DNA from 4 places in the Marisediminitalea sp. genome. Region 1 is predicted to be linked to each of the others. Evidence: predicted binding sites of a transcription regulator. Region 1 holds the regulator's gene; each other region holds the start of a gene.

Region 1 (3,148 bases):
GCAGTAATAGCCCAGATCTTCCAGTGCGCGCAATGCGACGGATTTACCTGAGCCAGATCGCCCGCTGATGATGATGAGTTTCATGTGTAGCCTGGTTCCTTGTTAGCCAGTGTATCAACCATCACACAGAGCTGCGATTACCTCTTCTTTGGTCTCGGCGCCGCGGATAGCTTTAATAATCTCTTTTTGACTGAGTTTACCTGCGATTGTTGCCAAAGTCTGCAAGTGGCCTTCCGTTTGATTTTCAGGTACCAGAATGGCAAAGAAAATATCGACCGGTTTGTCGTCAATGGCGTCGAAGTTGATAGCTGGGGTAGTCGTAACCACAACCGCCGTGACTTTGGTTAATTCAGGTAAGCGACCGTGGGGCAGGGCTATACCGTTGCCAATACCCGTACTGCCCACCTTCTCCCGGCCAAGCAGCGCGCTCAGCACGGCTTCTTTTTCGACTTCGGGATTTGTCTGAGCAGCAATGTCGCTGATGATTTCAAGAATTCGCTTCTTGCTATTGCACTGAACCGCACACTCGGTGCGGTCCAGGCTCACTAACGCTTGTATATTCATAAGGTTGGTGACTTAATGTTTTTTGAGTTTTTCCTTATGCTTGATAACCTGGCGATCCAGTTTGTCTACCATGCTATCAATTGCTGCATACATATCGGAGTCTTCAGACGAAGCAAACACTTCTGCACCACTGAGGTGAACGGTGGCTTCAGCTTTTTGATTCAATTTTTCTACGTTAAGGATCACATGTACATTGGATATGTGATCAAAGTGTCGCTCCAGCTTACTGAATTTAGTATCAACATAATTACGCAAAGAATCGGTTATCTCGACGTGATGACCAGTCAGATTAATTTGCATAGTTCGTCTTCCTTATATTTCGGCCTAAATTAGGCTCTTGCGTTGGTTAGACGGTGGAATCGAAAGTGATTCCCGGTATTTTGCTATTGTCCGCCGGGCAACTTTAATGCCTTGATCAGCCAACAATTGAGCAATCTTGCTATCGCTGAGCGGTTTACTGGGTTTTTCTGCGGCAACCAGTTTCTTAATTAATGCACGGATTGCAGTCGACGAACACTCGCCGCCTGACTCAGTGGCAACGTGGCTCGAGAAAAAGTACTTCAACTCAAAAATACCACGCGGTGTGTGCATGTATTTTTGAGTCGTAACACGCGAGATGGTCGACTCGTGCATGTCTACCATTTCCGCAACGTCATTCAGTACCATGGGCTTCATCATTTCCGGCCCGTGCTCAAAAAAGCCAAGTTGCTGTTGCACAATACAATTAGCAACTTTCATCAGCGTTTCGTTACGCGACTCCAGGCTCTTAATGAACCATTTTGCTTCTTGCATGTGCGAGCGTATAAATTGTGAATCTGAACTGTTTCTCGCCTGGCGACTCATGGCCGCATACTGCTGATTTACACTCAGCTTCGGTAAACTGTCCGGGTTGAGTTCAACTACCCAACGGCCATTGCGTTTGGTTACCGACACATCCGGGATCACGTATTCAGGCTCTTTGGTAATCAAGGCACTGCCGGGACGCGGGTTCAGTGTTTGTAACAAGCGCATGGCTTCGCGCAAATCGTCTTCTTTCAGACGCGATTTACGCATAAGGGTTCGATAATCTTTGCTGCCAAGCAGGTCGGCGTATTCTTCGATTAGCAGTTTGGCTTCGTTCAGCCAGGGGGTGTCATCTGCGAATTGTTTTAGCTGGACCAGCAAACATTCCTGAGGCGTGCGCGAGCCTGACCCAATCGGGTCGAACATTTGAATGCGTTTAAGGACACATTCCACCTCGTCCAATTCAACCAGTTCTTCCATCTCATCTTCAGTATTAACGCTCTGAAGGATATCGTCCAGGCTAACTGTTAAATAACCTGATTCGTCGATTGAGTCGATGATGGCGATGGCAATAGCGCGATCCACGTCACTAAAGGGTGTTAAGCGCATTTGCCACAGCAAATGGTCTTGAATGTTGTCGGTGGTTTCACCCTGGAAAATTTGTTCGTCGTCGTTGGACGCGGGGCCAGGAGCGGGCGCAGAGCCTGCTGAATAGTACTCATCCCAGGTGCTGTCGATGGGTAATTCGTCGGGCAGCTCGTTTTTTTCTAATGCTTCGTTGGTATCCAGGCTTTCGCTACTTGCACTGGGCTGCACGTCGTTGTCGGCATCCAGATTGCTCTTTTCGATAGTGTCGTTGTCGCTGCCTTCATCAACTTCCAGCAACGGGTTGGCGTCCAGCGCTTCCTGAATTTCCTGTTGTAAGTCCAACGTAGAAAGTTGCAGCAGTTTAATCGCCTGCTGCAACTGCGGCGTCATGGTAAGTTGTTGACTAAATTTGAGTTGTAAAGATGGTTTCATCTACTTCTTTTCTTAACGCCCTGTTATTGGATGGGGTAACGCATCAAGCTTTTTCATGTTTACCTTAACTATAGCCTGAATTGCTCACCCAGGTATACATCCTTCACTTTTTGATTACTCAAAACCTGTTCAGCGGTGCCTTGTGCAATAAGTTCACCCTGACTCACTATGTACGCTTTTTCACATACATCAAGGGTTTCGCGCACGTTGTGATCGGTAATCAAAATACCGATGTCTCGGTCGCGTAAATGCTGAATGATCTTCTTTATATCATTAACCGAAATTGGGTCAACACCTGCAAAGGGTTCATCCAGTAAAATAAACTTCGGGTTAGCGGCCAGAGCCCGGGCAATCTCTACACGGCGGCGTTCTCCACCCGACAAACTCATCCCTGTACTATTACGTATATGGTTAATATTGAATTCATCAAGCAGGGCATCGGCTTCATTTTGCCGTTGCTCTGCATTTAAATCTTTACGGGTTTGCAAAATGGCCATGATGTTGTCGAACACGCTGAGCTTGCGGAAGATCGACGCTTCCTGCGGTAAATAGCCAATACCGTGGCGGGCCCGTTCGTGCATTGGATGGCGTGTAAGGTCCATATCGCCGATGCGAATATCGCCTTTATCCAGCGGTACCAAACCCACAATCATGTAAAAGGTCGTGGTTTTACCTGCACCGTTGGGGCCAAGTAAACCCACAATCTGGCCAGTAGAGACTTCTACACTTACATCCCTTACAACCTGACGGGATTTATAGGACTTAGCTAGGTGTTTAGCAG
Region 2 (3,148 bases), on a different contig from region 1:
GCATTGATATGATTAAAGAAGGCATTGACTGTGTGATCAGAGTGGGCGATTTAGCAGACAGCAGCCTGATTGCCAGACCGCTGTTGCGCTACCGCGTTGTAAACTGTCTAAGTCAGTCTTATGCAATGCGCTTCGGTATTCCGAAAACGCTGGAAGATCTGCAGCATCACAAATTGATTGATTATTCCCACTCACTGAGTCAGCGTGCCGGCGAGTTTGAATATACTACTGTTGACGGCACTCACACCCTCACCATGCCAAGTGCCATCGCGGTAAATGGGACAGAAGCCTATTATTCTGCCTGCCTGAACGGCTTGGGAATAGCTCAGCTCCCCATTGTCGGTGTAGAGCAAGAGATTGCCAATGGTCGTCTTATTCGCGTTTTAGAAGAGTTCGAAGCGCCCGCTATGCCAGTAAATTTACTGTATCCCTCTAGACAGCAGTTATCTCCGCGATTAAAAGCATTCGCTGACTGGCTGGTAAGTATGCTGAATGATATTGGTCCCGATACTACGAACATCTGATATCCCGCTCCCGTTGGCGCTATACCTAACCACTCGAACGTATACCCTTTGTGAATGGTAAGGCATTGCCAGTCGACGCTTGCTCTCCTATAGTGTGAGTACGACCAATTTTCGATACATGACGACCTACATGACTATGCGCCGGTACCTACTTTCTGCCCTGGGCTTTTCGATGATGACGCTGAGCATGTCTGCTCACGCAACGTCGGCCCCTGAGTCACAGCCTGATATCACGACGTGCCCAGCATCTTTTTATGCCGTTAAAATTCATGAAGAAGCGCGTCAGTGTCAGCGTTTTGACGCACAGATGCCTGCGTCTATGGTGTATTTCGTAAATGACTCTACCGATGCACTGGTTGCATTTTATCTGGCACTGATGCCTGACCTGCACCTGAAAGGCGAACACAACGCCAGAATCCTGTTAACCAATGACGCAGGTGACGTTCGCGTGGTGGTATCCCCCGACGGTGAGGGTGCACAAATCGATATTTTAGTAGTTGCTGACACCCAAACCTCCACCGAATCATCAGCTGCGGAATAGCCCTTAACCTCTCCTATCATTATTGGCATTGCCTTTGCAATTTCTTCAATACGTTCGATAACGGCGCCGGAAAAGTCATTTTTTTGACACTTCGGACTGATACACATTGAGGAAATTATGGAACTTGCCATTGTCTTATTTATGTTACTGATTGTTGTTGCGATTGGTGCGCTTAAGCTCGCTGATCACGGTGTGAGTTTTCCTTTCCGTAAAAAGCAGCAACTGTTTACTCAGGTAGAACACACGTTTATTAATTTGCTTGAACAAGCCGTTGGCCGGGAATTTCGCATTGTTTCACGTGTGCGACTTAACGACTTACTGGCGGTGCGCAATTCAGCGAACAAGCGTCAGGCGCGTCAGGCTCTGCTACGTGCAGGCAGTAAACAACTCGATTTTGTGTTGTGTCGTCGTGACGACATGACGCCGGTGCTGGCTATTGATTTAGTGCACAAGCAAGGCAAAGAAGGTTATAAAACCCAGCGCGACTGGTTTGTAAGCGGCGCACTGGATGCAGCTGGCATTCCCCATGCGCGGTTCAAAGTGAAATCAGGCTATTCGGTAGAAGAAGTGCGTGAATGCGTTGAAACCAAGTTACTGCCTTTGCGTAAACAGCAGGCTAAACTGGACGCCAGTAAGATGAATCCACCAGCGCCGAAGCGCCCTACCCGCCCGGTTCGCTCAAGCCGTCAAGCAGGTGGTCAGCAGGTCGCTGCTTAAACTCAACAATACCCTCCAGGCAATACCACACTGGTTATTGCCTGGTTTGATAAACAACAGTTAAATGATCCGGAATAGGTACGTCGGCAGGGAAAAATGCCACCGTGCCTTTATGCGTTGAAATATACGCCAGTAAATTCTCGACATCCTGCATTTCCTTTGGCGGCTTTGAACGCCCACTAAAACGCATTTGCGACCAGTACGACTGGATCCTAGACTCCGTCAGACCAATGATTTTGGTATTAAATACCGCTCGGGTTAAGGTTTCAGGCGGTAGCGACACCGGCTCTAGCACCACGTCAATAGTGTTACCCATAAACAAGTTTCTGACTTCGCGCTTGTCCAGCCGGATATTTTTATTTTCGACGTTAGCAACAACCACCACATCCCGGCTTTCAGCCGCGCTCTCACCGGAGCCTATTGCCCCCCAACATACCAGTATCAATGACAACTTCATAAAATATCGCATCAGAACACAAACTCCATTCCAAATTGATACAAGTTCGCCCGCTCATCAAACGCACTTGCTGCGCTTTCAGAGAGTGGCTCAAAAGTAGAAATACCAACTCCGCCCTGATAATGACTTACTTCAGCTTTAAATGCCACATTTACGCCCGCGTCCCATCTTACGCCAAGGGTCAGACTCTTTAAATCAGACGCCTTGGTACGCTGCAGCGTGGTGTTATACGCAATGAATAATTGATCCAGCCCGGGGTTAACACCAAACGGTATTTCATTGACTGGCTCAACTTCTGAAGTAATGAGATTTGCAAATGTTATGTGGGCTGTAACCGAATCGAATATATAGCCACCCTGAACGTAGTAACTGGCAATGTTAGGCGCCAAAATGGTATTGGACGTAATCTTCATCCATTCCCAGGCCAAATGATAGTCGAACTCTTCGTAAATCGCGCCTAACTGATAAATATCAAATTCGCCCTCCATGGTAAGCGAGTTGGCACTCTGCACAAACCCGGCACCTCGCAGAAGATTGGCGAATTCTGTAATTTCTTCTAAATCCAACGCAAAATCAGCGGTGATATACGAAGACCGAAGTTTAAGGTGATTCCCCACAATGGCATTGAAAACCACGCCCTGCAAATTATCGATGTCAGTGGGATAACGCTTTTGTTGAAAGCTCGTATTCCCATTGTAACGACCGGTGTAAAGCTCAATCGCACCGCTTACCTGACCCAGAGAAAACCGGTGAATACCGCTCAGTCCTTCGTACTGGTTAAACAAAAAGGCGCTGTAGAGTTGTTGCGGAGGAGAGAGCCAGGCATAAGCAAAGCCGACATCCAGCACATCGGAATAATGGTAAAAGGGCGTACGCATCTTGCCCGCTTTAAATAACCACTGAGAATTT
Region 3 (3,148 bases), on a different contig from region 1:
CCTGCCATAGAGGCTGATAATATTGACCTGTTAAACAGCGTCACAGTAAACAACAATGCCCCGGTGTCTGAATATCAACAGAAACACATTGAAGGTTTACTGAAGCAATTTATGCCCTGGCGAAAAGGCCCGTTCCATATCCATGGCATTCATATCGACACCGAATGGCGTTCTGACTGGAAGTGGGATCGGGTAAAGCCCCATATTGCGCCGCTGGCAGGGAAACAGGTGCTGGATGTTGGCTGTGGAAGTGGTTATCACCTGTGGCGTATGCGCGGAGAAGGCGCAGCTAATGTTTACGGCATTGACCCCACACAGCTGTTCCTTATTCAGTTTCTGGCGACTAAACACTTCATTGGCGACGCGCCAGTACACTTGTTACCTCTGGGTATTGAACAAATGCAGCCGCTAAAGGCGTTTGATACAGTGTTTTCCATGGGTGTACTATATCACCGCAAAGATCCCATGTTGTTTCTGCAACAATTGAAGGACCAGCTCAAGCCAGGCGGGCAATTAGTATTGGAAACCCTGGTTGTCGACGGTGATGAGAACACGGTACTGATGGCCGGAGAACGTTATGCGCAAATGCGTAACGTGTGGTTCCTGCCGAGTTGCGAGGCGTTAAAAGTATGGTTGACGCGCCTTGGATTCGTCGACTGTAAAACCGTCGATGTCAGTGTTACGTCTATTGAAGAGCAGCGTGCCACACCCTGGATGACAAACCACTCTCTGGTCGACTTTCTCGACCCCAATGATCACAGCAAAACTATCGAAGGTTATCCTGCCCCTACTCGCGCCGTGATCACAGCAACAAAGAAGTAAATCCTTAAAGCGGCCTGTGCCAACAAAAACTGGCCGCTTTGTTGTAAATTTTACACAGCCCACACTTGTCGATGTGGCTTTTATTCTGTGGCGCGACAAGCAATTCGACAAATATTTCTTCACCAACCACTGCAAACGACCAATTTTTGTGCAACACTGGCATTTGGCTCATTATTCATCGCTGTACGATCGGGTTTTATCTAACTTTGGCACAGATGTTGTAGGCATCATTAACTAATCACCTTAGAAACTGTGCTATCAGCTCATAAAATAAGGCAGCGCCATGGATATTTCTTTATTTCTTGAAGAACATCAGCTCCCGGAAAGCTACAAAGACATCGCACAAAAATGGTTCATTCCATTAGCTGAGGATTTAGCAGAGCACCAAATTGGTGCAAAGAGTCCCTATTTCGTTGGCATCAACGGCTGCCAGGGGTCTGGAAAATCAACGCTGTGTGACTTCTTAGTGTATTACCTTTCACAGCATAAAAACCTGAAAGTCGTGTCTCTGTCGATGGATGATTTCTATCTGGACCAGTCCAGCCGCAATGCGTTGGCGGTAAAAGTTCACCCATTGCTGGCTACCCGCGGCGTGCCTGGTACCCACGACACAAGGCTGGCTTTAAAAACGTACGAACAGCTTGGTCTTTACGGCACGGCCTCCATCCCTCGATTCAACAAAGCAATTGATAATCCTTTTCCCGTTACAGAATGGCCTGTGGTGAATACCCCGGTTGACATTGTATTGATGGAAGGATGGTGCTGGGGTGTTATGCCACAAGCCGAGGCGGCGCTTTCGGTGCCAGTGAACACCCTAGAGAAAGAAGAAGATTCATTGGGCATCTGGCGCCGTTTTGTTAATCGTCAGCTCGCTAATCACTACGTACCACTGTATGCCCGAATGCAAAGCTGGGTTATGTTAAAAGCGCCGTCGTTCGATCAGGTGTATCAATGGCGTACAGAGCAAGAGCACAAATTAGCCGCCCGTGTTGGCAGCGACCATCCCGGTATTATGTCAGACCAACAGATAGCGCGTTTTATACAGCATTATCAGCGCTTAACTGAACATGGATTAGCCACTTTGCCGGCAAAGTGTGATTATGTGTTTCACCTGGATGCACAGCGCCAAATACAACAAGTAGAACAAAAAAGAGAAAAGGTAGTTGAATGAAACAGTCAGACACTGTGATTTTTACCGACATGGACGGCACATTGCTCGATCACCATACATACAGTTTTGCCGCCGCCGTCCCCACGTTGGATAAGTTAAAAACGCAGGGCACGCCCGTGATCCCGAACACCAGTAAAACGTTTCTGGAAATGGTTGAGCTGCGCGAAAAAATAGGTCTGAAAGGCCCGTTTATTATTGAAAATGGTGCCGCTGCATTTATTCCCCACGGCTTTTTTGAGCAAAAGCCTGCGGGTACTACCTGGCAGGACGGCTTTTGGTGTAAGTCGTTTATATCGTCCAAAGGTTACTGGCTGAAACTACTTGAGTTAGTAAAAGCCGATTTTGCAGCAGAATTCACACATTTCAGCGAAATGTCGGTTCAGGAAATTATGGACGCAACTGGTTTGAGCGAAGAAGACGCGCAACTGGCTGCGAAACGTCAATATGGCGAACCCGTGCTTTGGCTTGGCACAGAAGACAGGAAACAAGCGTTTTTACAAGCCGTGAAAGAACGCGGTGCCACACCGCTTGAAGGTGGCAGATTTATTCACATTTCTGGTGAGTGTACCAAAGGTAAAGCCCTGCGCTGGTTTATGGAGGAATATCGTCGTCAAACCGCAACCGATGTCACGTCATTGGCACTGGGCGACGGCAAAAACGACATTGCGATGATGGAAGCGGCGGATATTGCAGTACGCATTGCCTCTCCCACCCATCAGCCTCCTGCCCTCAATAAAAAAGATAATGTTTATACCAGCACCTTACTCGGCCCTGAAGGCTGGACAGAAATGCTCACACAATTGCTTTCATTGAAAGATTAGGAGGACACATGGCCGATTTTTATCAAAACGGTGTAGTTACCACGTTACACAACCTGGCAAGCCGCTCAACAGAAGCGCTTGAAGCAGAGTTGCTGCGATTCTCGCAAAAGCGTCCGATGGCACTGATTCTGCCTTCACTGTTTTCAGAACTGGAAGGGCCAGCGCTATCCCATATCGTCGACGAACTGGTAGATGTACCTTATTTGTCGGAAATTGTAATCGGTCTGGATCGCGCAGATGCCGATCAGTACCGTCACGCACAGGGCTTTTTTAAACGCCTGCCACAACATCACCGTATTTTATGGAACGACGGCCCGCGCTTAAAAGCCATCGA
Region 4 (3,148 bases), on a different contig from region 1:
ACTAACAACGCTTGCTGATTTACTCATCAATGTAACCCTCTTTCATGGACACGGCTTATAGAACCGTGTCGCCTTTCAGACCGATGCTGAACTGTTCCAGGTACGCATTAGGTTTGGTACCGTCGAACGTTACGTCATCGATAAATTCAGTTTGCGGTGGCTTAAAGCCGGTTTCGGTTGCAAACTCAGGGAAGTCCGCCAGTGAGGCTTTGCCTTCAGCAATCAACGCTTTCGCAGCCTGGGCATAAATGTCAGGGCGATAAACTTTCTTGGCAGTTTCTTTGTACCAGTCATCAGACTTCGCTTCTGAGATCTGACCCCAGCGGCGCATTTGCGTCAGGTACCAGATTGCATCGCTGTAGTACGGATAAGTCGCGTTGTGACGGAAGAACACGTTAAAGTCAGGCACTTCGCGCTTGTCGCCTTTTTCGTACTCAAAGGTACCGGTCATGCTGTTTGCAATAACGTCTTCATCCGCACCAACATAGCTGCTCTTAGCCAGGATTTTCACGGCTTCAGGACGGTTTGCATTGTTGTTCGCATCCAGCCACATTGCAGCCCGGATCATCGCTTTTACCACGCGAATGTGTGTGTTCGGGTTTTCGTCAGCCCAGGCTTTGCTTACACCAAATACTTTTTCCGGGTTGTTTTTCCAGATTTCATAGTCAGTGATAACCGGTACACCAATACCTTTGAATACCGCTTGTTGGTTCCAAGGCTCACCTACGCAGTAGCCATAAATGGTACCGGCTTCCATAGTCGCGGGCATTTGTGGTGGAGGCGTTACAGACAACAGAGCCTGTGCGTCAATCTGACCAGACGTATCACCTTTGTGAGGCGCATAGTAACCAGGGTGAATACCACCAGCAGCTAACCAGTAACGGAGTTCGTAGTTATGGGTAGAAACCGGGAATACCATACCCATTTTGAAAGGCTTACCCGCACTGGCGTAGCTGTCTACAACCGGCTTCAGGTAATCAGCTTTAATTGGGTGAACAGGCTTGCCATCCTTTTGCGGAATGTGCTTTTCCATTTCTGCCCAGATATCATTCGAAACAGTAATACCGTTACCGTTCAGGTCCATACTGAACGCTGTGATAATGTGAGACTGCGTACCAAAACCAATTGTTGCACCCAATGGCTGACCTGCCAGCATGTGCGCGCCGTCCAGCTGACCGTCGATGACACGGTCAAGCAACACTTTCCAGTTCGCTTGCGCTTCCAGTGTTACATACAGGCCTTCGTCTTCGAAGTAACCTTTTTCATAAGCAATAGCCAGAGGTGCCATATCGGTCAGTTTGATGAAACCGAACTTCAGCTCTTCTTTTTCCGGCCAGCCAATGTCTTCCGCATTTGCGACACCAGACACTGAAGAAGCCATTACTGACGCAGCAATTACCAGTGAAGAGGTAATTTGTTTAAGCCTGGTTTTTAGTTGTTTGTGTAACATGTGCGTTCCTTAAACCAAAAAAAAAGCCCACCAGTAATGACTCATCATTACTGGCGGGCTTCGTTGCCTGTTTTCTGCTCTCTCATAAAGCAGAAACGAAAATAAGTTGTGTGCTTTAGCGTGCTAGCATTCGCTGACTTTACTAATACATAATTGGTGCCAAAATTTATAAATCAAACAAAGTCATAGACTTAACATTTTATCAACATATTTTGATTGACATTATTTGTGTCACGACGGTGCGTTTTGTACAAAAGCTGTGCAAAAAGACCAGCGCAAAGCAGAGGCAATGGATCAACATGGGGCGTGAGTTTGCACCGCGATCGCACGATCAACGTGCAAAAAATCGCGATGAACGTCCAGAATATCATCAAACCGTAGCGGGAACAGTCGCCAGGCAGGTTAAATTTGATGACGAATTTAGCACGGGATACAAAGCAAACTGCCGCAGTAAGCGGCAGTCAATTTATGGGATAAAGAATAAAGAAACTAACGTGCTTCGAATGGCAACCGTTGAGTATTGCGGCCTGCCCACATATCGCTGGCTCTGGTCGTCGCCTCAGGCAGTGCTATGTTTTCCAGTAACATCAGATAAGCCGACAAACTGGCGATGACCGCTTGTTCAGCGTAGTGGTGGTCTTGCTCTCCACGCCAAACAGCCAACATGGTTGATGTACTTACATCGCGCTCTTTCATCGACCAACCCGGTGAAGCAGGATAGATCACTTCACGGGTTTTACCGTCCCGGGTAAAATAGAGGTGAGTATCTCGCTCAGTGTTCACTTCTGGATCCCCGCCATCCCCCCGAAACACCAAAGATGCCTGCTCGAACGCTTCATTCACCACGGCATGACGTTCATCCAGATGCAGATGATAAACCCCCTGAACTGCAAATGGCGCATGGCTAGGGTTAAGTAAACGTGCCAAGGTATTAGCACAGGAACGCAAACCAAACAGTTCACGCAGCTTTATCAAACGGTCTAATTCAGGTAAGGCAATGCCTAAATCCAGATAACTAACGTTATAAACGGCCTGATGATTAACAGCTTGCTCGATGGATTGTGCAAGTGATAATCCCAGGTCAGGCAAAGCATGACTCGCGTAGAAACGTTTGGAACCGGGTTCAGATGCACCATGCAAACAAATATTCACGCCTTCCGATGCCAGTAACGCCGCACTGAACAAATACCAGGGGAGTTGTCTGCGCTTACCGGCATAGCAGCCGATATCAAGCTGCACCTGTAACCGGGATAAGTCTTTGGGTAAACGCTCGCGGCAAGCGCGAATGAAGGCAGTGAGTTCTTCGACAGATTCTTCTTGCATACGCAACAACATTAAGAACGCACCGGCTTGTTCCGGTGCAATGCTGTTGTCCAGTACGCGTCCCATGGCGTCATAGGCTTCGTCGAACGTCAGATGACGCGCACCCTTTTGCCCTTTGCCAAGGGCCTTAATATATTCGCTAAATGGCAAGCTTCTCATAAGATTGGTTAAGCAGCTCTAAAGAAACAGATTGGCGAGCATTGACCACATGCCCTATCACTACCAGTGCAGGGCCTGTCATGTTTGCTTGCGCAACGTGTTGAACTATATCGCTAATCGTCGCAGCGATGACCTGTTGTTGATTACAACACGCGTTTTCAATCACCGCAACTGGCATATTCGCATCTACGCCATTTTCTTTTAATCGCTGGCATA

What was found. The regulator sigma-54, encoded in region 1, starts transcription at its own class of promoters, with help from an activator protein. The targets are predictions, from matches to a motif close to GTTGGCACGNNNNTNGNNT.
Region 2: a site for sigma-54 is predicted at 1,087-1,105, ahead of AC4MRN_RS15325 (DUF2726 domain-containing protein). Genes of this name have one in related genera too.
Region 3: a site for sigma-54 is predicted at 1,028-1,046, ahead of AC4MRN_RS04890 (kinase). Genes of this name have one in related genera too.
Region 4: a site for sigma-54 is predicted at 1,596-1,614, ahead of AC4MRN_RS01185 (CmpA/NrtA family ABC transporter substrate-binding protein). Genes of this name have one in related genera too.

What each region holds. Positions count from the first base shown of each region.
Region 1 covers NZ_CFIDRX010000069.1:9,560-12,707, forward strand. Annotated here, with positions in the region: gene rapZ (RNase adapter RapZ) at 1-84, opposite strand, end outside; gene ptsN (PTS IIA-like nitrogen regulatory protein PtsN) at 115-564, opposite strand; gene hpf (ribosome hibernation promoting factor) at 577-864, opposite strand; gene AC4MRN_RS10625 (RNA polymerase factor sigma-54) at 889-2,367, opposite strand; gene lptB (LPS export ABC transporter ATP-binding protein) at 2,436-3,148, opposite strand, start outside.
Region 2 covers NZ_CFIDRX010000134.1:8,009-11,156, forward strand. Annotated here, with positions in the region: gene AC4MRN_RS15315 (LysR family transcriptional regulator) at 1-524, shown strand, start outside; gene AC4MRN_RS15320 (hypothetical protein) at 655-1,065, shown strand; gene AC4MRN_RS15325 (DUF2726 domain-containing protein) at 1,183-1,782, shown strand; gene AC4MRN_RS15330 (hypothetical protein) at 1,817-2,251, opposite strand; gene AC4MRN_RS15335 (hypothetical protein) at 2,251-3,148, opposite strand, start outside.
Region 3 covers NZ_CFIDRX010000021.1:28,902-32,049, forward strand. Annotated here, with positions in the region: gene cmoB (tRNA 5-methoxyuridine(34)/uridine 5-oxyacetic acid(34) synthase CmoB) at 1-822, shown strand, start outside; gene AC4MRN_RS04890 (kinase) at 1,106-1,993, shown strand; gene AC4MRN_RS04895 (HAD-IIB family hydrolase) at 1,990-2,814, shown strand; gene AC4MRN_RS04900 (glycosyltransferase family protein) at 2,823-3,148, shown strand, end outside.
Region 4 covers NZ_CFIDRX010000004.1:14,309-17,456, reverse strand. Annotated here, with positions in the region: gene AC4MRN_RS01185 (CmpA/NrtA family ABC transporter substrate-binding protein) at 56-1,381, opposite strand; gene AC4MRN_RS01180 (glycosyl transferase family protein) at 1,940-2,932, opposite strand; gene cobA (uroporphyrinogen-III C-methyltransferase) at 2,913-3,148, opposite strand, start outside.